DNA from 2 places in the Intrasporangium zincisolvens genome. Region 2 is predicted to be linked to the other one. Evidence: predicted binding sites of a transcription regulator. Region 2 holds the regulator's gene; the other holds the start of a gene.
What was found. The regulator HspR, encoded in region 2, represses chaperone genes until heat shock. The targets are predictions, from matches to a motif close to AAGTTGAGTCNNNNNGACTCAACTT.

Region 1: RY076_RS11265 (ATP-dependent Clp protease ATP-binding subunit) is a predicted target of HspR. The motif match lies at 2,529-2,553, and genes of this name have one in related genera.

What each region holds. Positions count from the first base shown of each region.
Region 1 is NZ_JAWIIL010000003.1:600,062-607,033, reverse strand. Features, by position in the region: gene RY076_RS11280 (SAM-dependent methyltransferase) at 1-702, shown strand, start outside; gene RY076_RS11275 (nucleoside deaminase) at 699-1,208, shown strand; gene RY076_RS11270 (hypothetical protein) at 1,552-2,355, shown strand; gene RY076_RS11265 (ATP-dependent Clp protease ATP-binding subunit) at 2,653-5,271, shown strand; gene RY076_RS11260 (ABC transporter ATP-binding protein) at 5,496-6,269, shown strand; gene RY076_RS11255 (FtsX-like permease family protein) at 6,266-6,972, shown strand, end outside.
Region 2 is NZ_JAWIIL010000001.1:901,882-908,853, reverse strand. Features, by position in the region: gene RY076_RS04100 (ATP-binding protein) at 1-2,599, opposite strand, end outside; gene RY076_RS04095 (heat shock protein transcriptional repressor HspR) at 2,703-3,155, opposite strand; gene RY076_RS04090 (DnaJ C-terminal domain-containing protein) at 3,203-4,234, opposite strand; gene RY076_RS04085 (nucleotide exchange factor GrpE) at 4,336-4,998, opposite strand; gene dnaK (molecular chaperone DnaK) at 4,995-6,911, opposite strand.

The DNA of each region.
Region 1 (6,972 bases), on a different contig from region 2:
TACGACGCCATGTGGCTCGTCGACCTCGACATGGGCCCGCACCCGCTCTGGCTGCTCGAGGACCTCGCGGCCGACCTCGACCTGCGCCCCGGCATGCGCGTGCTCGACCTCGGGTCCGGTCTCGGGGCGACGTCGGTGTTCCTCGCCAAGGAGTACGGGGTCCAGGTCGTGGCCGCCGACCTCTGGGTCGACCCGAGCGAGGCCGCCGCCGTCTTCGACAAGGAGGGCGTGGCCGACCGCGTCCTGCCGGTGCGGGTCGACGCCCACCAGCTGCCCTTCGGCCGGGGCGCCTTCGACGCGATCATCAGCATCGACGCGTGGGAGTACTTCGGCACCGGCGACCACTACCCGCCCTACGTCGCCAAGTTCCTGCGCCCGGGCGGCCAGCTCGGCGTGGCGACGCCGGCGCTGACCACCGAGGTGCGCGAGCTCGGCGAGATCCCCGACCACGTCGACAAGGTCGTCGGCGCCGAGACGGCCGCCTGGCACACCGCCGAGTGGCTGCGCAGCCAGTGGGACTTCAGCCGCGCCTTCGCCTCCGTCACGGCGCGGAGCCAGCCGGAGGGCTGCGCGAACTGGCTGCTCTGGGAGCGGGCGGTCAACGAGCTCAAGGGCCAGGCCACCTCGCCGGTGCAGCAGATGCTCGAGGCCGACGGCGGCGCCTTCGTCACGTTCGCACTAGTCACCGGGAGGGTCGCATGAGCAGCACCGACGCCACACGCGTCACCGAGGCCGACCTCGTCCACCTGCGCCGGGCGGTCGAGCTGGCGCGGCTGGCCCTCGAGCGCGGCGACGAGCCGTTCGGCTCGGTGCTCGTGTCGGCGGACGGCGGGGTGCTCTTCGAGGACCACAACCACGTCATCGAGATGGACGAGACGCAGCACCCCGAGCTCGCCATCGCCCGCTGGGCCGGCGCCCGGCTCACCGCGTCGGAACGCGCCGCGGCCACGGTCTACACCTCGGGCGAGCACTGCGCGATGTGCTCGGCCGCGCACGGCTGGGTGGGCCTGGGTCGGATCGTCTATGCCGTCAGCAGCGATCGGCTGGGCCGCTGGCGGGCGTCGTGGGGCGTGCCGCCCTCGCCGGTGCGCGCCCTCGCCATCATCGACGTCGTGCCGGACGCCGTCGTCGCCGGCCCCGCGCCCGAGCTCGAGGACGAGGTGCGCAACCTGCACCAGCGGTTTGCCCGCCGCCGCCCACCCGCCTGACGCGTCCGCCCACCCCACTCGTGCGGCGGCAGCAACTGCGCCATGGCGCACTTCCTGCGTCTGATCGGATGCGATCCGCGCGGTAAGTGCGCCATGGCGCGGTTGCCGACCGGCTCGGGGACCGCTCCACGTCGGAACCGCGCCACGGCGCGCTGCCTGGGCGCCTGTGGAGAGCGTCGGCAGACGCATGGCAAGCGCATGCAGGGTCGGGGTCATGACGAACTCACACGAGCAACCGGCTCCCATCCGACGGGCCGACGCGCTGGAGGCAGGCCTCACCGACGCGTCCCTGAGGCGCAGCCACCGGGCCGTCTTCCGGGGTGTGCACCTCGAGCGTGGGTCGGTGCCCACCGTGAAGGCGCGAGCCGCGGCTGCCCTCTCGGTCGTCACCCCGGCCAGCTTCGTATCGCACCACACCGCTGCATTGCTGTGGGGCGGCGTCGTGCCCGACGACCCCGACGTCCACGTGTGCAGTCCGCGCAACCGCACCCGACGCGTCGGCATCGCCGCTCACCGGACGAAGGCCGGACAGCGCGTCGTGGCTCTTCGCGGCCTGCGGCTGACGAGCCCGGTACAGACATTCCTCGACCTGGCGCAGCTTCTCGATCTCGTCGACCTTGTCGTGCTCGGAGACTCGCTGGTCCGGGCCGGCCGAACCACCGAGGCCGAGCTGGTCGAGAGCGCCCGCCACCACAGCGGGCCGTACTCGCGGCTGGCTCGACGGGCCGCGTCCCTCGTGCGGGCTCGCGTGGACTCGCCCATGGAGAGCCGGGTTCGTCTGCTCATCGTTTTCGCCGGGCTGCCGGAGCCCGAAGTGGACCACCGGGTGCACGACGCCGACGGCCGGCTCCTGCGGCGCTACGACCTCTCGTATCTGCCCTATCGGCTCATCATCGAGTACGACGGTCGGCAGCATGCGGAGTCGGATGAGCAGTGGCTGGGTGACATCGGCCGCGATGAGGTCCTCGATGACGAGCGGATCCGTCGTCTCGTCATCATCTCGAGGGACATCTACTCAACCCCCGCACAGACGTTGGTGCGCGTGGTGAAGGCGATGCGGTCGGTGGGGATGCCGGTGCCTCCACTTCGCGACGAGTGGCGTCGGCACTTCCCGAGCCGGCCCGGTGATCTCGCCGTTCCTGCCTGACCGCCAGCGAGGGAAAGTGCGCCATGGCGCGGTTGCAGCATCGGATCGGTTCCGTATCCGGTCGAAACTGCGCCGTGGCGCGGTTGCGCTGTTGACGGCGAGAAGAAGCCGGGAAGGACGGAGGCAAGGCGCCGAGGGGTGGACAGCGTTTCGCCCACGGCGAACAGAGGCCGAACCTGAGCGCAACCGACTCAGGATGGGGAACAGGACCCGACGCCGCCGCGTTGGTCGGGTTGTGCTCGCCGACAGCGGGCACGGATAGCATCGAGATGTCTCTCGATCAGTCAGGAGAAGAACATGTTCGAACGGTTCACCGACAGGGCCCGGAGGGTGGTTGTCCTCGCGCAGGAGGAAGCACGCCTGCTCAACCACAACTACATCGGGACCGAGCACATCCTCCTGGGTCTGATCCACGAAGGCGAAGGCGTCGCCGCGAAGGCCCTCGAGTCGCTCGACATCTCGCTCGAAGCGGTCCGGGCCCAGGTCCAGGAGATCATCGGCCAGGGGCAGCAGGCCCCCACCGGCCACATCCCCTTCACGCCCCGCGCCAAGAAGGTCCTCGAGTACTCGCTGCGCGAGGCCCTCCAGCTCGGCCACAGCTACATCGGCACCGAGCACATCCTCCTCGGCCTCATCCGTGAGGGCGAGGGCGTTGCCGCGCAGGTGCTCGTCAAGCTCGGTGCCGAGCTGAACAAGGTGCGCCAGCAGGTCATCCAGCTCCTGTCGGGCTACCAGGGTGGCCAGGGCAGCGAGAAGGCCGGAGCCGGCGTCGGCCAGGCCCAGGGCGAGGGCACCCCGGCGGGGTCGCTCGTGCTCGACCAGTTCGGCCGCAACCTCACGCAGGCCGCCCGCGAGGGCAAGCTCGACCCGGTCATCGGGCGCGAGAAGGAGATCGAGCGGGTCATGCAGGTGCTGTCCCGCCGCACCAAGAACAACCCCGTCCTCATCGGCGAGCCCGGCGTCGGCAAAACCGCCGTCGTCGAGGGTCTGGCCCAGGACATCGTCAAGGGCGAGGTGCCCGAGACGCTCAAGGACAAGCAGCTCTACACCCTCGACCTCGGCTCGCTCGTGGCCGGCAGCCGCTACCGCGGTGACTTCGAGGAGCGGCTGAAGAAGGTCCTCAAGGAGATCCGCACTCGCGGCGACATCATCATCTTCATCGACGAGATCCACACGCTCGTCGGTGCGGGTGCCGCCGAGGGCGCGATCGACGCGGCGAGCATCCTCAAGCCGATGCTGGCCCGCGGCGAGCTGCAGACGATCGGCGCGACGACGCTCGACGAGTACCGCAAGCACATCGAGAAGGACTCGGCCCTCGAGCGGCGCTTCCAGCCGATCCAGGTGCAGGAGCCGACGCTGCCGCACGCCATCGAGATCCTCAAGGGTCTGCGCGACCGCTACGAGGCCCACCACCGGGTCACGATCACCGACGGCGCCCTCGTCGCCGCGGCCAACATGGCCGACCGGTACATCAACGACCGCTTCCTCCCGGACAAGGCGATCGACCTCATCGACGAGGCGGGCGCGCGACTGCGCATCCGCCGGATGACGGCGCCGCCGGACCTGCGTGACTTCGACGAGAAGATCGCCGCGCTGGTCCGCGAGAAGGAGTCGGCCATCGACGGCCAGGACTTCGAGCGCGCGGCCCGTGTCCGCGACGACGAGAAGCGCCTGCGCCAGGAGAAGGCCGAGCGCGAGGCGCAGTGGAAGTCCGGCGACATGGACGTCGTGGCCGAGGTCGACGAGGAGCTCATCGCCGAGGTCCTGGCCGCCAGCACCGGCATCCCGGTCTTCAAGCTGACCGAGGAGGAGTCGAGCCGACTGCTCCACATGGAGGACGAGCTGCACAAGCGCATCGTCGGCATGGACGACGCCGTCAAGGCGCTGTCCCAGGCGATCCGCCGCACGCGTGCGGGCCTGAAGGACCCGCGTCGTCCCGGTGGCTCGTTCATCTTCGCCGGCCCCACCGGCGTCGGTAAGACCGAGCTGGCCAAGACGCTCGCCGAGTTCCTCTTCGGCAGCGAGGACGCCCTGATCCAGCTCGACATGTCCGAGTACTCGGAGAAGCACACGGTGAGCCGCCTGTTCGGCTCGCCCCCCGGCTACGTCGGCTACGAGGAGGGCGGCCAGCTCACCGAGAAGGTGCGCCGCAAGCCGTTCTCCGTCGTGCTCTTCGACGAGGTCGAGAAGGCCCACCCGGAGATCTTCAACTCGCTGCTGCAGGTGCTCGAGGACGGCCGCCTCACCGACTCGCAGGGTCGGATGGTCGACTTCAAGAACACCGTCATCATCATGACGACCAACCTCGGCACGAGGGACATCTCCAAGGCCAACATGGGCTTCTCGGCCGGGCCCGACAGCCGTTCGGACTACGAGCGGATGAAGGCGAAGGTCACCGACGAGCTCAAGCAGCACTTCCGACCCGAGTTCCTCAACCGCGTCGACGACACCATCGTGTTCCCGCACCTCAACAAGGACGAGATCACGCAGATCGTCGACCTCGAGATCGCCAAGCTCGACAAGCGGCTCAAGGACAAGGACATGGGCATCGAGCTCACGCAGGCGGCCAAGGACCTGCTCGCCAAGAAGGGCTACGACCCCGTGCTCGGTGCGCGACCGCTGCGTCGCACCATCCAGCGCGAGATCGAGGACGCCCTCTCGGAGAAGATCCTCTACGCCGAGTTCACGTCCGGGCAGTACATCAAGGTCGACACCGAGGGCGAGGGCAAGGAGGAGACGTTCACCTTCTCCGACATGGCCCACCCCGACGCGTCGCACCGCCCGGCCGACGACCTCCCGGCGCTGCCCGAGGGCGCGGCCCTCGACGAGGCGCTGGGCGTCAACGTGACGGCCGGCCCGTCGGTGCCCGACGACACCGTCTACCCCGACCACGGGGTGGCCGGCGGCGAGCGCTGACCCCGCTGACGCGGTAGGACAACACGGCCGAAGGGGCCGGGGACACGTTCCCCGGCCCCTTCGCCGTCCCCGGCCCGACGCGTCCCGACCCCGATGCGTCGGCGCCCTTCGACCGGGGGTGGACGCCCGGGCCCGCGGGGGTCAGACCGGGGTCGTAGCCGGGGCGGACGCGTCGGGCCCGTCGGCCGACGACGCGCACCACCCCCCGCGGCGAGGGTTGGAGCATGAGCAATCGCATGAGCAACGTCGTCGGCAACGCCCCGGACGACGCCAGGAGCACCGACCCGAACGCGTCCCAGGGCCTCGTCGCCCGGGACCTCGTCATGACGTACGGCCGCAGCCCCGGCCAGACACCGCCCGCCCTCGGCGGCGTCGACCTGACCGTGCGCCCCGGCGAGAGCGTGGCCGTCATGGGCCCGTCGGGCTCCGGCAAGACGACGCTGCTCCACGTGCTCGCCGGCATCCTGCGCCCGACCGGCGGTCAGGTGCTGTGGCACGGCAGCGACATCGCGAGGATGTCGGATCGCGAGCGGACCACGTTGCGCCGCAAGGACTTCGGCTTCGTGTTCCAGCAGGGCATGCTGCTGCCCGAACTGCCCGCGGTCGAGAACGTCGCCCTGCCGCTCATGCTCGACGGGATCTCGCGAAGAGCCGCGACGCGCCAGGCGATGCCGCTCTTCGCGCCGCTCGGGCTCGCCGGCCTCGAGAAGCGACGCCCCGGCGAGCTGTCGGGCGGGCAGGCCCAGCGGGTCGCCATCGCCCGGGCCATGGTGGCGCGCCCCGGCGTCGTGTTCGCCGACGAGCCGACGGGCGCCCTCGACCAGCACACGAGCGCAGACGTGATGCGCCACCTCACCGACCTGGCGGCCCACACCGGTGCGGCCCTCGTGGTCGTGACCCACGACGAGAACGTCGCGGCGTGGTGCGGCACCGTGGTGCGGGTGCGGGACGGGCGCGTCGTCGAGCGGACGACGCGTCGGGCGGGGGTGGCCCGGTGAGGGCCGCGCTGTCGTTGTGGTGGCGGCTGCGCCGGGCCGGCGCCGGGGAGGACCGCGTGCCGGGAGTCCTCGCCATCGTGTCGTTCGCCGTCGCGTCCGCCTCGCTGCTCGTCTGCGTCGCCGGTCTGACCGCCTTCGAAGCCCGCAACACGACGCCGCCGGGCGCCGGCGTGGGCGGCTTGGCCGTCGACGCGGCCACGATCGGCGACCTCTACGTCACGCTGGCGTGGATCGCGACGACGTGCATGGTCATCCCGATCCTCACCCTCGGTGGCGTGGCGGCGCGCCTCGCCATCGCGCGGCGCGACCAGCGGCTCGCGGCGCTGCGGCTCGCGGGTGGCACGACCGGGCAGGTGACCCTCATGACGCTGGCCGAGGCGGCGGCCCAGGCACTCGTCGGTGCGTTGGTCGGCGTCGTCCTCTACGTCGCGGTGCTGCCGCTCGTGGCCCGGCTGACCTTCCAGGGCCGCGCCTTCGACCTCGGCGAGCTGCTGCTGCCGCTGTGGAAGACGGGGCTCGTCGTGGCCGCCGTGGTCGTCGTGGCGGTGCTGTCGGGTGCGTCGAGCCTGGCCCGCGTGGCCGTCAGCCCGCTCGGCGTGGCGGCGCGCACGAGCCCGAAACGGCTCAGCCTGCTGCGGCTGCTCGTGGCGGCCGCGGCCGGTGCCGCCTGGGTGCTCGTCATCACCCCGATGAAGGAGCCGGA
Region 2 (6,972 bases):
CGGACACGACCGTCTCGAGGTCCTCGGCCGAGCGCAGCTCGGAGACGAGGGCGGCGGCGCGGGCCCGGCGCTGCTCGGCCTCGTGCTGCAGGGTCGTGTCGCGCACGACGCTGACGACGAGGGCCGGGTGCGTGCCGCTCGCCGGGATGACCGACGACGTGATCGACACCTGGGCACGGCTGCCGTCGCTGCGGGCGATCGACAGCGACTCCTCGACGGTCCCGCTCGAGGCGAGGATGCGCTCGACGCGACCGGCGGCCGCCGTCGCGCCCTCGACGCTCCACGGGTGGGGCAGCTCGATGGGGCCGTTCTCGAGGCTCCAGCCGTAGGTGCGGGTGAAGGCCTCGTTGAGCGAGACGACCCGCCCACCGGGCTCGAACACGGCCAGCGGCTCGTGCAGCGAGGCGACGACGGCGCGGCGCCACGCGGCGTCGCGGGCGCGCTCTCGGGACCGGGCGAGGTTGGCGGACAGGCGAGCCCGCAGGTGACGCATCTCGAACGGCTTGGCGACGTAGTCGTCCGCGCCGCGGACGAGGCCGGTGACGCTGGCCTCGTCGCCGGCCCGCGCGGTCAGCATGACCACGGGGAGGTCGGCGAGCACGTCGTCGTCGCGCAGCGCCTGCAGCAGGCCGAGGCCGTCGAGCCGCGGCATCATGACGTCGGCGAGGACGAGGTCGGGCCGGCGTGACCGCGCCGCCTTCAGGGCCTCGACGCCGTCGCGGGCGGTGACCACCTCGTACCGGTCGGCGAGGGCCTCCGCGAGGTAGGCGCGCATGTCGCCGTTGTCCTCGGCGAGCAGCAGCAGGGGACGCTCGTCGGGCTGCGCCTCGGCGCCGTCCACCGGCGCGACGCCGGGCTCGGCCGGCAGGGCGGCCAGGATGGCGTCGTCGAGGGGCGCGTCGGCCCCGGCGTCCCAACCGTGGGCTTCGACGAGGAAGGACTCGACGGCGCGCGGCGTGATCGACGGGCTCGCCGGCTCGACACCCACGGCGGGCCGGCCCCACGGGAGGCGGACGCCGAACGTGCTGCCCATGCCCTCGACCGAGTCGACCCAGGCGTGGCCGCCCTGCAGCTCGGCGAGCTGGCGCACGAGGAAGAGGCCGATGCCGGCGCCCTCCCGGGAGCGCGCGCCGTCGGTGCGCGGCAGCTGGCGGAACCGCTCGAACACCGACGCGAGGTCGGCCGCCGGGATGCCGATCCCGGAGTCGGTGACGAGTACCTCGAAGCCGTCCTCCATCGCGTGGAGGGTCACCTCGACCCCGCCGGCGGGCGTGTACTTCAGGGCGTTGGACAGCAGGTTGAGCACGATCCGCTCGACCATGTCGCGGTCGACCCAGGCGGGACGGCCGAGGTCGGGCACGTCGGTGGCGAAGGTGAGCCCGACGCGGTGCACCGCGGGGCGGAAGCTGGCGGCGAGGCCGCGCACGAGCTCGGCGACGTCGGTCTCGACGACGTGCGGCTCGACACGTCCGGCGTCGATGCGGGTGAGGTCGAGCAGCTGGTCGACGAGGACCCTCAGCCGCTCGGCGTTGCGGCCGACGAGCTCGAGGTGGCGCCGCACGGCCGGGTCGAGGTCCGGTACGTCGAGGGCGTCCTCGACGGGACCGGCGATGAGCGTCAGCGGGGTGCGCAGCTCGTGGCTGATGTTGGTGAAGAAGGCGCTCTTGGCGGCGTCGAGCTCGGCGAGGGCCTCGACCCGTTGCCGCTCGTCGTCGAGGCGGCGCACCCCGGCGAGGGCGGCGGCCACGTGCGACGCGCACAGCTCGACGTAGGCCTGCAGCTGCTCGTCCCACGGGCGTCGCAGGTTGGCGGTGACGACGAGCGACGCGCTGGCCTCGTCGCGCCCGGGCTCGACGACCGGCACGACGTGCACGTGGTGGCTCGGGCCGCTCGCCGCGTCGGCCTCACCGCGGGCGCCCACGACGAGGTCGACCGACGCGTGGTCGTTGACGTTCTCGCGCATGATCCCGAGCGCCAGCCGCTCGACGTCCTCGAGCGTGGCGGCGCCGCCGAGGGCGGCGCCGAGCCGCGACACGATCGAGGCGCGGCGCTCGGCCAGCACCTTGCTCGTCGTCTCGGTCGAGATGTCGAGGATCCCGGCGACCTCACCCTCGGCGCCGGTGACGACGCTGTAGGACCACGTGAAGTAGGCCTCCTCGAGGAAGCCGTTGCGATCGACGACGAGCAGCTGGTCCTCGTCCCACGACGGCTGGCGCGTCGTCGTCACCTCGGTGAATCGCGGCTCGATGACGTCCCACACCTCGGGCCACACGTCGCGCACCGGCAGGCCCAGGGCCGCCGGGTGCTTCTCCTCGCCGAGCAGGACCCGGTAGGCGTCGTTGTAGAGCATGAGCAGCTCCGGACCCCAGCACACGAGGATGGGGAACCGCTGCCAGAGCGCCGCGTTGACCACGCTGACGAGCTCGGCCGGCCACGTGTCCACGGGGCCGAGCCCGGTCGCCGCCCAGTCAACGGTGGCGAACAGACGCCCGAGATCAGTCTCGGGCAGCACGAGCCTCGGCATCTGCTCCCACGTCTCGCCGGCTCCGGCAGGGTCGGGAACACCGTACGACGTCGTCGGGTCGAGCGGGTGGGACAAGAGAAGATCCTCCACCTGGGCATGGCACAGCCAGTGCCCGCGTGGCTGGAGGCCCGGCAATCCTTGCACCTCACCGGGGGCTTGCCAAACGGTGCGGTACGCGTCAGTGCTCGGGACGCCAGACGACGAGCGCCTGCGAGGCGGCCGTGCGCGGCGGGCGCTGCCCGGGCCGCATCGGGACCGCCTCGCCGCGCGGGCCGACCGCGAAGAACCGCGTGCTCGCGTGCAGGGCCGCCTGGGTGCGCTCGAGGTCGGCCGCGAGCTCCTCGACCCTGGACTGCAGCGCGGTCACGTGGTTCTCGAGGTCGAGGATGCGCTGGATGCCGACGAGCGACACACCCTCGTGCGAGAGGCGCTGCACCTCGCGGAGCAGCTCGACGTCGCGGGTGCTGTAGCGACGCCCGCCGCCCCGGGTCCGCGACGGCGTCACGAGCCCGAGGCGGTCGTACTGGCGCAGCGTCTGCGCGTGCATCCCGGCCAGCTCGGCAGCTACGGAGATGACGAAGACGGGCGCGTCGTCGTCGTGCCCTGCGGGGCGTGCGCTCCTGCGTGCCATCCTCACCACTCCTTCCCTCGTCCTGACTCTGGGTGGGCCGCCCGGCGTCAGGCCCGGGCCCGGCGGAAGAGGTCGGCCCGGGGGTCCTGGTCGTCCTCGGCCGCGGCCATCGTCTCGATCGCGGCGCGGGCCTCGTCGGTGAGTCGCTGCGGCACGACGACCTGCACCTTGGCGAGGAGGTCGCCGGTGTGCTCGCCGCGGTGGACGCCACGGCCCTTGACGCGCAGGACGCGTCCGCTCGGTGTGCCGGCCGCGATGCGCACCTTGACCTGCCCGCCGTCGAGGGTCGGCACCGCGACGGTGGCCCCGAGTGCGGCCTCGGCGAAGGTGACGGGGAGGTCGACGGTGAGGTTGTCGCCGTCGCGCCCGAAGACCGGGTGCTTCTCGACGGTCACGGTGAGGATGAGGTCGCCGGCGGGGCCGCCGGCCTCGCCCTGGCGGCCCTTGCCGCGGAGGCGGATCTTCTGGCCGTCCTTGACACCGGCGGGGATCCGCGCGTTGATGCGGCCGAGGTCGGGCGAGCCGAGCGTCACCGTCGAGCCCTCGACGGCGTCGCGGAAGCCGATGCTCGTCGAGGCCTGAACGTCGGCGCCGGGCCGCGGGCCGGCCGTCGAGCCGTAGCCGCCGTACTGCTGGCCGAAGCCGCCGGCACCGCCCGGGCCACCCCCGCCGAACATCTGCCCGAGGATGTCCTCGAGGTTCGGCTGGCCGGCACCGGCACCGCCCCCGCCGAAGCGGACGCGGGTGCCGCCGGGACCGGCTGCACCGCCGAACGCCGAGAAGATGTCCTCGAACCCGGCGCCACCGCCGCCGGGGCCGCCCGCGGTGAAGCGGGCGCCCCCGTGCGACATGGCGCGGATCGCGTCGTACTCGCGGCGCTGCTCGGGGTCGGACAGGACCGCATAGGCCTCGCCGATCTCCTTGAAGCGCTCCTCGGCCCCGGTGTCGCCGACGTTGTGGTCGGGGTGCAGGTCGCGGGCGAGCTTGCGGTAGGCCTTCTTGATCGCGGCCGCGTCGGCATCCTGGGCGACGCCGAGGGTCGCGTAGAAGTCCTTCTCGAACCAGTCCTGGCTAGCCATGGCGCACCTGCCTCTCCTGCTGCGGCCGCACGGGGTCCCCGCCGGTCCTCACATCATCATCGATGCCGGCCGACGCGTGGGGCGTCGGCGCGGCGTGGCGCTCACGCGGGGTCGGCAACCGACACCCGGGCGGCACGGACGAGCCGGTCGCCGATGCGGTACCCCGGCTGGAGCACCTGCACCACCGTCGTGCCCGTGGCACCCTCCGGCAGCTGCGCCTCGACGTGCATGAGGGCCTCGTGCACGTTGGGGTCGAACTCCTCGCCCGCCTCGCCGAGGCGCTCGACGCCGAAGCGGCCGAGCGTCGCCTCGAGCTTGTCGGCGATGGCCGCGAACGGACCACCGGCGAGGTCGCCGGCCTGACGGGCCATGTGGATGTCGTCGAGGACCGGCAGCAGCGACTCGACGACGCTGCCCACCGCGGTGTGGCGGATGACCTCGCGGTCGCGGTCGACGCGCTTCTTGTAGTTGACGTACTCGGCCTGCAGCCGCTGGAGGTCGGCGAGGTAGGAGGCAGCGAGCGCGTCCTCCTGCGCGAGGGCCTCCCGCTCGGTGGCGGCCTCGGCGCGGTGGTCGTACTCGTCGTCGCCACCGGGCTCGGACGAGGCGCCGGGGCCGCCCTCGTAGTACGTGTGGTGGCCCCGGGCGCCCGCGCCGGGGGTGCCGGCGGACTCGCCGCCGGCACCCTTCGCGTCGGTCACCTCGGGCCCGCCGGCGCCGGGCTGGGCGCCCTCGGCCTCGGGGTTCGGGGTGGACTCGGTCACTTGGCGTCCTTGGCCTCGTCCTCGTCGACGACCTCGGCGTCGACGACGTCGTCGTCGGACGCGTCCGCGTGGGCCGAGCCCGACGGGGTGCCGTCGGGACCCGTGCCGTCGGCGCCCGGGGCGCCGGCGGAGGCGGCGCTCGCCTGATCCGAGGCGTAGACCGCCTGGCCCATGGCCTGCGACTTGGTGTTGAGGTCCTCGATCTTGGCCTTGACGTCCTCGGCCGTGGCCTCGGAACCCTCGGCGATCGCGGCCTTGAGGTCGGCGAGCGACTCCTCGACCGGCGTCTTGACGTCGGCCGGGATCTTGTCGCCCGACTCCTTGAGGAAGTTCTCGGTCGAGAAGACGAGCTGCTCGGCCTGGTTGCGCACCTCGGCCTGCTCGCGACGCTTGTGGTCCTCCTCGGCGTGCGCCTCGGCGTCCTTGACCATCCGGTCGATCTCGTCCTTGGACAGGGCCGAGCCGCCCGTGATCGTCATCTTCTGCTCCTTGCCGGTGCCCTGGTCCTTGGCACTGACGTTGACGATGCCGTTGGCGTCGATGTCGAAGGTGACCTCGATCTTCGGCACGCCGCGGGGGGCCGGCGCGATGCCGGTCAGCTCGAAGGTGCCGAGCGACTTGTTGTGCTGGGCGATCTCGCGCTCACCCTGGAAGACCTGGATGAGGACCGAGGGCTGGTTGTCGTCGGCCGTGCTGAAGATCTCCGAGCGCTTCGTCGGGATCGCGGTGTTGCGCTCGATGAGCTTGGTGAACAGGCCACCCTTGGTCTCGATGCCGAGCGACAGCGGCGTGACGTCGATGAGCAGGACGTCCTTGCGCTCGCCCTTGAGGACGCCGGCCTGCAGGCTCGCGCCCATGGCGACGACCTCGTCGGGGTTGACGCCCTTGTTGGGCTCCTTGCCGCCGGTCATCTCCTTGACGAGGGAGGCGACCGCGGGCATGCGGGTCGAGCCGCCGACGAGGACGACGTGGTCGATGTCGGACACCTTGATGCCGGCGTCCTCGATGACCTTGTGGAACGGGGCCTTGGTGCGGTCGAGGAGCGCCTTGGTCATCTGCTCGAACTGGGCACGGGTGAGGTTCTCGTCGAGGTGGATCGGGCCCTCGGGCGTCATCGAGATGTACTGCGCCGAGATGTTGGTGCTCGTCGCGGTGGACAGCTCCTTCTTGGCGCGCTCGGCCTCGTCGCGGAGGCGCTGCATCGCGATCTTGTCCTTGGACAGGTCCTGGCCCGTCTTGTTCTTCACCTGGGTGATGAGGTGCTGGACGATGACGTCGTCCCAGTCGTCGCCACCGAGGTGGTTGTCGCCGTTGGTGGCGCGCACCTGGATCGTGGCGAAGCCGTCCTCGGCGTCCTTGCCGACCTCGAGGAGGGACACGTCGAACGTGCCACCACCGAGGTCGAAGACGAGGATGAGCTCGTCCTCCTTGCCCTTGTCGAGACCGTAGGCGAGCGCGGCCGCGGTGGGCTCGTTGACGATGCGCAGGACGTTGAGGCCCGCGATCTCACCGGCCTCCTTGGTGGCCTGGCGCTCGGCGTCGTCGAAGTACGCGGGGACGGTGATGACGGCGTCGGTCACGGTCTCGCCGAGGTAGGACTCGGCGTCGCGCTTGAGCTTCTGGAGGATGCGGGCGCTGATCTCCTGCGCCGTGTAGGTCTTGCCGTCGATCTCCGGCGAGCGCCAGTCGGTGCCCATGTGGCGCTTGACGGAGCGGATCGTCCGGTCGACGTTGGTGACGGCCTGGCGCTTGGCGACCTCGCCGACGAGCACCTCACCGTTCTTGCTGAAGGCGACGACCGACGGCGTCGTACGACCGCCCTCGGCGTTCGCGATGATCGTCGGCTCGCCGCCCTCGAGGACGGAGACGGCCGAGTTGGTGGTGCCGAGGTCGATTCCGACCGCACGTGCCATGGTGACTCCTTGATGCTGTGGGTGATGCTCTGGTCCGGTTGACAGGTCCTCGCTCAATCTG